Regions from separate parts of the Lysinibacillus canaveralius genome, predicted to be linked through region 2. Evidence: riboswitches for the same ligand, from Rfam matches in the RefSeq annotation. Region 2 holds a riboswitch; each other region holds the start of a gene.
What was found. Region 2 has a riboswitch for cobalamin ahead of AA0Y26_RS10845 (class I SAM-dependent methyltransferase). Riboswitches for the same ligand answer to the same signal wherever they lie in the genome.
Positions count from the first base shown of each region.

Region 1 (4,341 bases), 1.8 Mb from region 2:
TTCTTTTCACGAGACAATAAAAGAAAGTCCTTGATTGTAGATGAAAGGAAAGATCGGTATGACAAAATCATTATTTTACAAAAAAGAATTACACGCTCGCTGGGACGGAATATTAGAAAAGCAACGACCGCAATTTGAACAATATGCCCCGCAAATTGGAGATGAAGGGCAATTTCCTTATGAAAATCTGCAGCTGCTCCGCGAGATCGGCTATACAAAGCTCACTCTTCCAAAGGATTTGGGCGGGGAAGGGTATCGCGTCTATGATACATTGCTTGTGCATGAAAAGTTAGGGAGCCTTGATGGAAGTACAGCGCTAATTGTTGCATGGACACTTATGATGGTTGGAGAGCTGTATGAACATCGTTATTGGAGTGAAGACCAGCTGGATGCCTTTGCCAAGGAAGTGAACAGCGGCGCCATTATAAACCGTGCCGTAAGCGAATTCGCCATGGGAAGTCCGGCACGTGGCGGAAAGCCAGCGTCTGAAGCGATATATGATGGTAAAGAGTGGGTTGTAAACGGCCGCAAAAACTATACGACCGGCTCGTATGGGCTCGATTATTTTCTGACAGCCGTATGGATTGAAGAACAGCAGCAAACGGGCTATTTCCTTATTCACAAAGACACACCAGGCGTTTCAATAGAAGAAAACTGGGATGTCTTGTCGATGCGGGGGACAGGAAGCCATGATTTAGTTCTTGAAAATGTTCATCTTCCGCAGGAGGCATTAGTCGAACTTGCCTCTGACCGGGCACATTTAACGAACAATGGATGGCTGCTATTAATTCCTGCAACGTATTTAGGGGTTGCTCAGGCTGCTAGAGATTACGCTGTACAATTTGCTAAAACGCATTCCCCAAATAGCATTAAAGGAACGATTGCCCAGCTGCCGAATGTCCAGACGCTAATAGGCGAAATGGATTTAGAGCTGGCAAAGGCTCGTTTTGCCTTATATGGGGCGGCGGAGGCCTACGATGACAAAGAGCGCAGAAATCAGTTGACGAACGAATTAAGCATAGCAAAATCGATCGTTACAAATGCAGCACTTATAATTGTGGATAAAGCAATGCGGCTTGTAGGAGCAAAGAGTCTGCAGCAGTCCTGTCCGCTGCAAAGATATTATCGTGATGTACGGGCAGGTCTACACAATCCGCCAATGGATGATATTACAATCCAGAAGCTGGCAGACAGCGCATTGAAGTGAAGTTTTCAGAAAACTCCCCTTTTCAAATAGCAGTTTTGAGCTATAATAAGACATGTTGAATAATTTGATAAGCAGTAAAGGTTCCTTGCTGTCTGCAAGGATAAAAGGGAAGTCGGTGCAAATCTGACGCGGTCCCGCCACTGTAAATGCTAGCCTATCTGTATAGCCCACTGAGCAATCGGGAAGGGGGAGATTGGTGCTGATGCATAAGCCAGGAGACCTGCCTTTACAAATCCCAAGACTACCTACGAGGATAGGAAAGCTGGCTTTTTACAAGTGTACCGTTACATGTAGTTTTTAGCCTTTTTCCAAGTCTCTCGAATTAGTCGGGGGGCTTTTTTGCGGATAGAAAAGCAGACGTTTTAGAGGGGCTCACATAAGAAAAGGCAAGATCCTGAGCTATGTTGGTTGAGATGTATCTTCTAAGGGAAAAATCGATCCAGTCAGGGCCGGTTCGACTAGTAGGAACAGAGCCCTTTTACAGTAGAAGGAGGAAAAGAAAATGAAGAAATTTTGGCAGCTTGCTGCAACGAGCATCCTGGCACTCAGTGTACTGATAGCCTGTGGAGATGAAGCAGAACCGAAGGAACAAAATGAGACAGCACAAAGTGAGGAAAGTACGGCAGGTACATTCCCGGTAACAGTAGAAGATGCCCTAGGGAAAGAAATAACATTAGAGGAAGCGCCGGAGCGCATTGTCTCACTGACACCTTCTAATACAGAGATCTTATTTGGCTTAGGCCTGGATGAAGAGATTGTCGGTGTTAATGATAACGACAATTACCCGGAGCAGGTAAATGAAAGAACACGGGTAGGCGGTACCGAATTCAACATAGAAACGATTATTTCGCTTCAGCCAGATGTGGTATTTGCCCATGAATCAAGTATGTATGCACTTGAGGGAGCAATCGGCCAGCTGGAGGACTCAGGTATCAAGGTATTTGTAGTAGAGGATGCTGCCAGCTTTAATGAAACATACGAAACAATTGAAGAGGTGGCGGCTTTAACAGGTAAGGAAGCCGAGGCAGAAGACGTCATTGCCTCTATTAAAGAAAAGCTTGCGGAAATCCAGAAGAAACTAGAAGGTGTTGAGCCAAAGACAGCCTTTATGGTAGTAGGCGTTGCACCGGATATTTATGTAGTCGGGCAAAATACGTTCATGAATGAGATGCTGAAGGTTATTAATGTGGAAAATGCTGTAAAGCAGGATGGATGGCCAATGTATAGTCCGGAAGAATTCGTTGCCGCTGACCCGGATTCTCTTTTGTTCACATACGAAGGGAACGATGAAGTTATTAAAAATAACCCAGCCTTTTCTGTTATGAAGGCTGTCCAAAATAATAATATGACGGTGGTAGACGGGGACACAACAAGCCGCCAAGGCCCGCGTATTGCTGAAGGCGTAGAATCAATAGCAAAAGCAGTTTACCCAGAGGTATTTAATGACTAAAAAATATGTAGCGGCTTATATCATTTCAGCCGTTATATTGCTTGTTAGTATATGGTGCGGAGTATCGATTGGCTCGGTCTCCGTGCCTCTTTCTACACTTTGGGATGCGGAATCGAATCCGACGGCCTATAGTATATTGTGGAATATCCGGATGCCGCGCGTTATGCTGGCTGCGCTGGTTGGTGCCTCGCTTGCAATTGCAGGTGCTGCTTTTCAGGGGCTGTTGAAAAACCCCCTTGCGGATCCTTATACATTAGGCATATCCTCTGGTGCTTCTGTCGGGGCAGTATTTACGCTGTTTTTCGGTGTTTCCGTTCCAGTATTGGGTTTCTTCACCTTGCCCATTTTTAGTATGATCGGTGCGTTTGTTACGATGATGGTTGTCATGGGATTTGCGAGAATAGTGGATCGCACGATGAAGATGGAAACAATGATTTTGACCGGTATCATATTCAGCTCATTTTTAGGCTCCTGCATTTCATTAATGATTGCCTTGACGGGGGAGGAATTGCGGTCGATTATGGGCTGGCTGTTAGGCAGTGTCTCAATGAGAGGCTGGCCTTACGTGAAGATGATTATTCCTTTTGTTATCCTCGGTACGATTATTCTATGGCTGAACCGCCGTGAACTCAATGCCATGATCTACGGGGAAGAGCGTGCCAAATACCTCGGCGTCGATGTAAAGCGAAGCAAGTATTTTATTTTGATCGGCGGCTCAATGCTGACAGGTGCCGCAGTCGCCGTCTCGGGTACAATCGGGTTTGTCGGACTGGTCGTTCCGCATATGGTACGTATGATAGTAGGGACGGATCATCGCCATCTGCTTCCGATTGCATTAGTAAATGGAGCGAGTTTACTAGTCATTTGCGACCTGGTATCCCGGACGGTCATCGCACCGACCGAGCTGCCAGTAGGTGTTATTACATCCTTCATAGGAGCACCTGTATTCGCTTATATTTTCTTCAGACAGCGAAAGGGGCGGATGGCATAAATGCTGAAGGTTGAACATATTTCAGGTGGATACAATCATGTGCCGGTTGTTCAGGACGTATCTTTCAATGTGGGAAAAGGAAAGGTGCTTGGTATTCTTGGTCCAAACGGCAGTGGTAAATCTACTCTTCTGAAGCTGATTAGCGGTATCATCGAACCAACTGCGGGCAGTGTCTCTATAGATGAAAAGCCGCTGAAATCCTTTAGTCCCAAAGAGCTGGCAAAGAAAATGGCCGTATTACCCCAGCTGCATGCAAATGCTTTTTCGAATTCTGTCTATGATACTGTCTCGCTTGGACGCTATCCTCATCAGAAGGGATTTTTCTCTGCGTGGTCGAAAATAGATGAACAGGCTGTCGAAAGGGCAATGGGGCAGACAGGCGTCACGCAGTACCGAGAGACAATGATGGAATTTCTATCTGGCGGAGAGCAGCAGCGCGTATTTATCGCCCAGGCACTTGCACAATGCTCACAGGTGCTGCTGCTGGATGAACCGACAAATCATCTTGATATTTCTCATCAGAAGCAGCTTTTGGATATGATTAGAAAAGAAGCGACAGAAAGCGGTCTGACAGTTGTATCGATTTTTCATGACATCAATCTGGCGTCCCTCTACTGCGATAGCCTCCTATTGATGGAAAAGGGGAAAGTAAAGGCATACGGGGACCCGCATGAAGTTGTCCTGCAGGAACAA
Region 1 covers NZ_CP154840.1:398,972-403,312, forward strand. Annotated here, with positions in the region: gene AA0Y26_RS02100 (acyl-CoA dehydrogenase family protein) at 59-1,207, shown strand; cobalamin riboswitch at 1,269-1,450, shown strand; gene AA0Y26_RS02105 (ABC transporter substrate-binding protein) at 1,710-2,657, shown strand; gene AA0Y26_RS02110 (FecCD family ABC transporter permease) at 2,650-3,648, shown strand; gene AA0Y26_RS02115 (adenosylcobinamide amidohydrolase) at 3,649-4,341, shown strand, end outside.
Region 1: another riboswitch for cobalamin. It lies ahead of AA0Y26_RS02105 (ABC transporter substrate-binding protein); the one in region 2 lies ahead of AA0Y26_RS10845 (class I SAM-dependent methyltransferase).

Region 2 (4,341 bases):
CCTTTATTTTTTCTGATGTCAATACCTCTTCCGGTGTTCCGTGATAGTGGACTGCTCCATCCTTTAATACAATCAGTTCATCACAATAGGCAGCAGCTAAATTCAAATCATGCAGGGCTGCAATGATGGTAATTGGCAAACTATGAATCAAGTCCATTAATTGCAGCTGGTGCTCGATATCTAAATGATTTGTCGGCTCATCTAAAATGAGGACATCTGTTTTCTGCGCAAGTGCTCTTGCCACTGTCACCCGCTTTTTCTCTCCTCCGGATAAATTACTAAACTGACGATCTGCTAAATGTGTAATATCAGCGAGCGCCATGCATTGATCCACGATACGCAAATCTGCCTCTGTATCTCGGGCAAACAGCTTTTTATGTGGTGTACGGCCCATCAGCACAAGTTCCCTGACGGTAAAGTCAAAAATTACAGGTGATTCCTGACTGACGACCGCTACTTCTTTTGCATAATCTTTTTCAGGAATTTTCCATATGTCCTGCTCGTCCAATACGACGAGACCGCTCGTTGGTTTGAAATAGCGGTACATCATTTTTAGCAAAGTCGATTTCCCACTGCCATTTGGGCCAATCAAGCCGATGAAGGATCCCCTTTGAACCGAACAGATGATGTCGTTTAAAATTTGCTTGCCCTGTATTTCGTATGAAACATGCTGTACATCAAACATTCTCTATTCACCACCCCCAAACGAATAACTTTGTTTGCGAAGCATCCAAATGAAGAAAGGACAGCCGCATAATGCTGTTATAATCCCAATCGGCATTTCTTCCGGTGAAATAACCGACCTTGCAAAAGCATCTGCACAAACAAGAAAAACAGCTCCAATAAGAGCACTCATAGGTAATACAAACTTATAATTTGAACCGACAATCATTCGAACAATATGCGGAATAATAAGACCGATAAACCCAATCGATCCGCTCACAGCAACAAGGACACCAGTTAATAATGAAACAAGCACAATAATAACGAATCGGAACTTTTCGATTGACAGTCCTAGAGTTGCAGCAGTTTCTTCTCCCATAAGAAGGGCATTTAATTGTCTGTAAAATATGTTTAATAAAATAAATACGGTCGCAAAAACAGCAATCGGAATGCCAATATTGCTCCATTTAGCTCCTGCCAAACTACCAAGCATCCAATGCATTACTGCCTTAATACCGCCTTCTTCTTTAGAGGTCATCAGCATAAAATTCGCAGCAGCAGAGAAAACAAGAGAGATGGCAATCCCTGCAAGCAGCAGCCTTACAACAGATGTACGTCCGTTTACACGTGCCAATAAAAACACGATGGATACCGCAAGCATGGCACCAGCAAACGCCGCGATTGAGAGCGCATACATTCCTAAAAAACTGAACGTCCCGAACAAAATAACAGAAGTTGCACCGACTGAAGCACCTGATGACACCCCTAAAATGTATGGATCGGCAATGGAGTTACGGACAAGGGCTTGGATCGCCGCACCGCTAATTGCCAGACCTGCACCAACGACTACGGCCAATATTACACGCGGAACGCGAATCTCCCAGATAATAATTGCTTGTGCACTTGTTGGCTGCACACCGATATCTATAGCAAAATGAGAAAGTACCACTTGCCATATGATGAGCGGGGTTATATCAACAGAACCAACCATGACAGCGGCTGTCATCGCTAGTATAAGCAGGACGAACAAAGCGATCATTACTGTGTTAAATCTTTTTTTCATGTTGGGTCATTCCAATAGATCGCTTTACCGGTGTCCAGGAAATAATCGCTGCGTAAAATTGATGGCGGTAACAATAGCCATCTTGTGTCTTTACAATAAATGGCTCGAGTGCCTGCTCGATATGTTTCAGCTCAAACGTTTCATCAAGTATTTTTTTACTTTGTGCTGTAAGCAGCTGCTCCTTTGTTTCATACGTATAAGTACGCACTAGAGAAAGCATTTGACAATCTGCATGGATCCCGAGCTGGTACAGCATATTCAAAATTTCGATATAATCTCTTCTGGGATATTTAACGGAATAGCCAAACTGTTCATCCAACACTTGATAATGCGGTTGGATTGGACCGGTTGTCATGCCAATGATCGCTCTTTTTTTCGCTAGTTCATTCATCTTCTTAAGGGGTTCGAGCATGTGGTACATCCTATAAAAGCAATTGACCCCAATCACAACATCATGCTGTTCAAGTTCTGCCTCTTCCCATTTTGCATGAACAAATTGAACATTTGACGATTCATCAAAATATTGAGCTAAATACGTTAGTACACTTTCAGATGCATCTACGCACGTTAAGGCAGCAGCATCTTCTGCCAATGGAAAGGTATAATTGCCCCATCCTGGACCAATTTCAATGACAGTATCAGGAGCTTCAATATATTGCTTTATTGCCTGATAAATCGGTACAGCATAGTCCTCTGTCTGCTTATATGATTTTTTCTTCATCGACTGGTTCCAAAACGCTTCTTCCAACGTATCATCTACCATGCGTTGCGGCATGTTGCCATGCCAATCATGCATGCCCTCCTGCCAAATTTTTTCAAAATCAATGGCTAATGGTCCCTTCAAATGTGCCACTCCTTTTCTAAACACAAATATGAACAACAATGATTACCATCGGTTGATTGTTCACTGCCTAGTTCTCTAAACACTTGCATAAAAAATCATGTAGACAATGAAAAATCTACATGAGGAAAAGCAAGCACTAATATATGCAGTACAATGCTTCCCATAATCCCGTGGGTACACTTCGTGTCTATCTGGCAGGTCTCCTGACTTCACATCATCGCTAAACAAATCCCTTCCCGCAGTTGCAGTGGTGCTGATTTGCTGCTCCGTTTCACAGTGGCGGGTACCGTGGTGAACTTTCATCACACTTCCCTTTTAAGTAGTTCTCACTACACCAAACGACATGTTATGTAATAAATGAATAAATAAGTTCCATGTTTAGATGCTGGCGCACGTGCCGATCAAGCATTTCATATGCCTGCTCGCGGCGCTCTTCTTCTGCTTGCACTTGACCTTCAATTACTGTTAGACCCATTTCTAAACGAATGTTATTAAAATAATTTCTCGTAAACTGCCTGTTATGGAAAATGCCATGCAAATATGTGCCGATAACACGGTCATCATCACTTCGCACACCATCCGTACGTCCATCGTGCAGCTGGACAAATGGCTTGATTAAGCGTGTTGCCTTTGTACGGCCTAAATGGATTTCATAGCCTGTAACCTGTTCACCTGATGAAAGTTGTCCCGATACTTGCACTGTTTGCTTTTCAGGTACGAATACCGTTTCCAGCGGCAGCAGTCCCAGCGTTTTCGTTACTCCGCCAGCAGCTTCAACCGCTTGTTCATCAACCAATGTCTCGCCAAGCATTTGATAGCCGCCGCAAATTCCGAAAATGTAACTGCCGTTTTGGGCGGATTTATGAACAGCTTTCGCCAATCCTGTCTTCTCGAGCCACTCATAGTCTTCTACCGTATTTTTTGTCCCGGGTAAAATAATGACGGTCGGTCTTTTCAGTTCGGCTACGGATTTTACAAAACGGACACCTACATGCGGTTCATCCATTAACGGGTCAACGTCCGTAAAATTTGAAATACGCGGGAAGCAGATCACAGCTACATCGATTGAAAACTCTTCTGTTTGCGGTTTTTTTAGACGCAGGCTCGATAATGCCATAGAGTCCTCCGCTTCAATTTGAACATCGATATGCGGGATGACACCCAGGACTGGAATGTTTGTGTATTCCTCAAGCCATTCAACCCCGCTATCAAGCAATTCTTTCATGCCCCGGAATTTATTAATGATAATTCCTTTAACGCGTGCTCTCTCGTCGTCATCTAACAGCATCAGCGTCCCTACGAGAGAAGCGAAAACACCGCCTCGTTCAATATCAGCAACCAAAATAACAGCTGCATCTGTCTCGTGGGCCATACGCATGTTTGCGATATCCCGCTGCTTCAAATTAATTTCAGCTGGACTTCCCGCTCCTTCAAGAACAAGAATATCGTACGAATGGGATAAACGAGTTAGCGACTCTCTTACCTTTGGCATAAGCATTTCAACCAGCTGCTCCCGGTAGGTCACTGCATCGATATTTGTAAAATGCTTCCCGTGCACGATGACTTCTGACACCATATCCCCTTTAGGCTTAAGCAGCACAGGGTTCATATCGGTTGTTGCTGCAGTTCTTGCTGCTTCTGCCTGCACACCTTGAGCACGCCCAATTTCACCCCCGTCCTCCGTTATATAGGAATTGAGTGCCATGTTCTGTGATTTAAAGGGTGCTACACGGTAACCGTCGTTCGCTAATATTCTGCACAGTGCGGTACA
Region 2 covers NZ_CP154840.1:2,151,312-2,155,652, reverse strand. Annotated here, with positions in the region: gene AA0Y26_RS10855 (ABC transporter ATP-binding protein) at 1-685, opposite strand, end outside; gene AA0Y26_RS10850 (FecCD family ABC transporter permease) at 689-1,726, opposite strand; gene AA0Y26_RS10845 (class I SAM-dependent methyltransferase) at 1,710-2,579, opposite strand; cobalamin riboswitch at 2,746-2,924, opposite strand; gene AA0Y26_RS10840 (cobyric acid synthase) at 2,917-4,341, opposite strand, start outside.

Region 3 (4,341 bases), 440 kb from region 2:
TAAGTAGCTATTTTGCACTGAAGTCCAGATAGGTTGAAGTTTTCTGGACAGATGTATCTTCATTGGCAAGATCCATTACGAATATGGCTCATATAGTTTATATACTTGTCCTTCTACGACTTTCAGACACCCGCTTTAAGCATGTATGGAATGAGAAGATTTAATAGATGGAGGGAGTCTCTGCTCTTCCAGCTGTGACTTGAAAACGCCCGTGCTCCCGGTGTGACAAAGGGGGGTGATCCTTGATGTATTTTATGATGAGCTCGGGTACAATCTCTTTCGTTTCTTCCAGCAGGGGCTTATTTCGAAACATAGGAAAGTCGGCACCTGTTGCGCGGTAGCTGTTCATCACGACTTTAAACGTCATATCATTTGTAACAGGTTTACCATCGTAGAGCATATTTTTTACACGAGATCCAACTGGATCGCTTATTAATAGCTCATAATCGAGGCCGCCCCAAAAATCGTATACATAGGGAGCTAGCACGTCAGGGTGTACATTTAAGGAAAAATCTATATCTCCATCCGCATTCACTGCAAACACAGCCGCGCATTGTTCGAGTGCTTCCTTAATATCCGCTCCTGTGAGCTCTAATACTTTCAAGGTATTTGGACGTGAAAAGTTTTTTAAAACATCAAAATGGGTAATAGCACCAGTGAACCCTCCGTATTCGTGATAAGATAATTCGACGACGGATAACTGGGCATCAGCAGCCGCTAGCTGGATATCGTGCATAAAATCAACGAACGCATGATTCTCAAGCCGGGAAGCAAGCATTCCTTCATAACGAAAGTCTACTTCCGTATAACCGATCCGCTCCTTAAGCCATCTGCTTACTTCGCTGGGATAGCATTCGGGGATGGCTGTAACATGGTGTAGTTGTACATCGAGTGCCTTCTCGTCATTAAGTCCGTATGTTATATGGCCGAAACAAGAGCCGTTTGCACCAGGCTGGATAACAGGAATTCCATTTACAATACAAGAGATTTCCAGGTGCTGGTGACCTGTGATTAAGATGTCGACCTCCGGAATATCAAGCAGCTGATTTCCTTGGTTTTCTCCATCATTCTCTGCAAATGGAGCACCGGTTTTAGGATGGTTTGTGAAGCCGCCATGGTAACTAAGAATAACGACATCTGCATATTCTTTTTTCTTAACATATTGAACCCAATCGCGTGCAGCTGTAAAGGCTTCTGAAAATTGAAGATCACTTGTATATTGATGTTCGTCCCAAAAAGGGGTAACATGTGTAACGATGCCAATGATCGCCACTCTCTTTCCTTTGATCTCTTTTATGACATACGGCTTTGCGAAGTTTCCAATGTTAGCTGCTATCCAGGGAAACTCGCATTGTTTCCTCATGAATTCTACTTCTTTTAATGGATAATTGAATTCATGATTCCCAAAGACGGCTGCATCATAGCCAAGATTATTAGCGATTGCAATCATTGGGTGCGGCCCGGGCTTTACATGGTCGTAGTAATAAGTTATTAAACTTCCTTGCAGAAAATCGCCGTTATCGATAAGAATGTCAGGCTTTATTTGTTCAATGTGCTGCGCTATTTTTTGAAAACGGTCCAGCCGCCCGTGAAGATCGCTTGTAACGCAAATAGTAAGATACATAAAGTCACCCGCGTTTTTGAATATCGTACCATAATGCATGAATTTAAAAATGGAATCTGTATTTTTTGCATGAAATTTCTAATGTTAGAAGGGAAAGTGAAATTTACATTTTACATTTCGGAAGGGACTATGCTATACTGACTTCAGTTACTTAAAACAATATATTGTGTTAGTTTTATCCAGGTACTACTATATGTAGTTTAAAAGGGAAGTCCGGTTAGATTCCGGCGCTGTCCCCGCAACTGTGAATGCCGACGATGATTCGTAGCCACTGTGCTTAATGCATGGGAAGGGAATCAAAGAATGAAGCAAAGCCAGGAGACCTGCCTGAATAAAGCGACTTTACATTTCTTCGGGGATTGAGAAATGGAGACGGGTTTTTTACGTTTCCATTTCTAGCTATCTCTTTAGGAGGTAGCTTTTTTTATGTTCGGCTTGTTTCAACCGAAGATACCCACTAATGTAAGCAGCGGGGCAAATACGGATAAAGGCACCTTTTTCGTTGCTCCTCTACTGTGCACTATTAAAAGTAAAAGCCTCCAAGTGGTGATAGGATGTGATGTTAAGCTCACATTCCCAAAACAATTACTCGAGGCATAATGAATAAGAAAGGATGAGTTTCATGAAGTTATACACGAAAACAGTCTGCCCAAAGTGTCTTTGGGTCAAATCGGAGCTTGTACAAGCAGGAATAGAGGCAGAAGTAGTCAATTTAGATCATAATCAAGAAGCTATGCAAAGAGTAACGGAGGCCGGATTTTCCTCAGTACCGATTTTACAAGTGAATGATGAACTAATTGGAAGTGTCCCAGCTATTTTGGAAAGAATCGGACAGATAAGCAAGTGATTGTCTATGCCAGCAGAACGGGAAATGTATCCTTTGTGGTTTCTAAACTCAATTTACCGAATATTGAGATAAATGATGGAATGCAGCTTAGAACTCCTTTTTTACTGTTCACCTATACAGATGGATTAGGCGATATCCCATTTCAAGTGGCCCGTTTTATGGAGCAGAACAATTCATTTTGCAGGGGCGTAATCGTTAGTGGCAATAGTAATTTCGGTCATCATGTTTTCGGGATGGCCGGTGATAAATTGGCTGCAGAATATGGAATACCACTTGTCTGCAAGCTGGATTTAAGAGGCTACCCCCAGGATTACGAAAAAATTATCCAGTTTTATCATCAACAAGTAAAAGAGGTTGTGTAATGAAAACATATTTAAAGTTGAACAATGAAGTATTGAATCAATACGCTACGACAGGCAGTATTGACACTGCAAAGGACAAGGAAGCGACACGCAGTTATTTCCTTGAAGACGTGAATGTAAGAATGCGGCACTTCATTAATTTGGAGGACAAGCTAAAATACTTAATAGAAGAAAGCTATTATGAGAGCGAATTCTTGGAATTATATAATTTTGAATTTATTAAGAGTTTGTATGAAAAAGCATATAGCTACAAATTCCGTTTCTCTTCCTTTATGAGCGCAAGTAAATTTTATGAAGGCTATGCTATGAAGAGCAGAGACGGCAAGGAAATACTGGAAAAATATGAAGACCGTATTGTTATTATTGCTCTTTATTTGGCGCAGGGTGATGAAACATTAGCGGAACAGGCTGTAGAAGCGATGATGGAAGCGTACCAGCCTGCTACACCGACTGCCCTGAATAGCGGGAAGAAGGCAAGAGGCGAACTCGTTAGCTGCTTCAAGCTGACAATGGACGATACAATGAACAGCATTGCGGAGAATATCGGCTATTGTCTGGAACTGTCACGCCTTGGGGGAGGTGTAGGAGTAAACCTTACAGATGTTCGCCCGCTAGGTGATCCTATCAAAGGAATTTTAAACAAAGCAAGCGGTGTCATTCCGGTAGCGAAGCTGCTCGAAAACTCATTCTTATATTCAAATCAATTAGGACAGCGAAACGGTTCAGGTGTCGCTTATTTGAATATTTTCCATGGGGATATTGAAAATTTCATCTCCTCTAAAAAACCGAATGCTGATGATAAGATCCGTCTGGCAACTCTATCAACAGGCATTATTATTCCGGGTATTTTCTTTGAGTTAATGAAGCGTGATAAGGATGTTGTTCTCTTCAGCCCATATGATATTTTCAAAGAATATGGAAAACGTATGTCCGAGCTGTCGATGAGTGAAATGTATTATGAATTGCTCGATAATCCAAATATCCGTAAGATTAAGCGACTTAATGCCCGAAAGCTCTATACAGAAATAAAAAAAGCGCAATTTGAATCCGGTTATCCATTTGAAATTTTTGATGATAATGTAAACAAGGCGCATCCTTTAAAGAGAATTGGCCGGGTGAAGATGTCAAATCTTTGTACAGAAATCCTTCAAGTGCAGGAGACAAGTGTTATTACGGATCAAGATCAGCCTAATGAATATGGACTAGATGTGTCTTGCAATCTTGGTTCGCTTGATATTCATAAGGCTACCAAGGTGAATGACTTTGGGCAGCTAATAGACACTTCCATCCGCTTATTAACGAATGTTTCAACAATGACTTATATTCGAAATGTACCATCTGTTGCAAAGGCGAACCGGCTAATGCATTCAATTGGCCTTGGTGTTATGAATCTTCATGGACACCTTGTACAAGAAGGTATTCCTTATGGTTCACAAGATTCCATTGCCTTTATAGATGCCTTTATGGAGGCTGTGAATTACTATTCGCTGCGCTCTTCGATGGAAATT
Region 3 covers NZ_CP154840.1:2,587,005-2,591,345, reverse strand. Annotated here, with positions in the region: gene AA0Y26_RS13220 (bifunctional metallophosphatase/5'-nucleotidase) at 161-1,624, opposite strand; cobalamin riboswitch at 1,789-1,970, shown strand; gene AA0Y26_RS13215 (glutaredoxin family protein) at 2,247-2,471, shown strand; gene nrdI (class Ib ribonucleoside-diphosphate reductase assembly flavoprotein NrdI) at 2,468-2,833, shown strand; gene nrdE (class 1b ribonucleoside-diphosphate reductase subunit alpha) at 2,833-4,341, shown strand, end outside.
Region 3: another riboswitch for cobalamin. It lies ahead of AA0Y26_RS13215 (glutaredoxin family protein); the one in region 2 lies ahead of AA0Y26_RS10845 (class I SAM-dependent methyltransferase).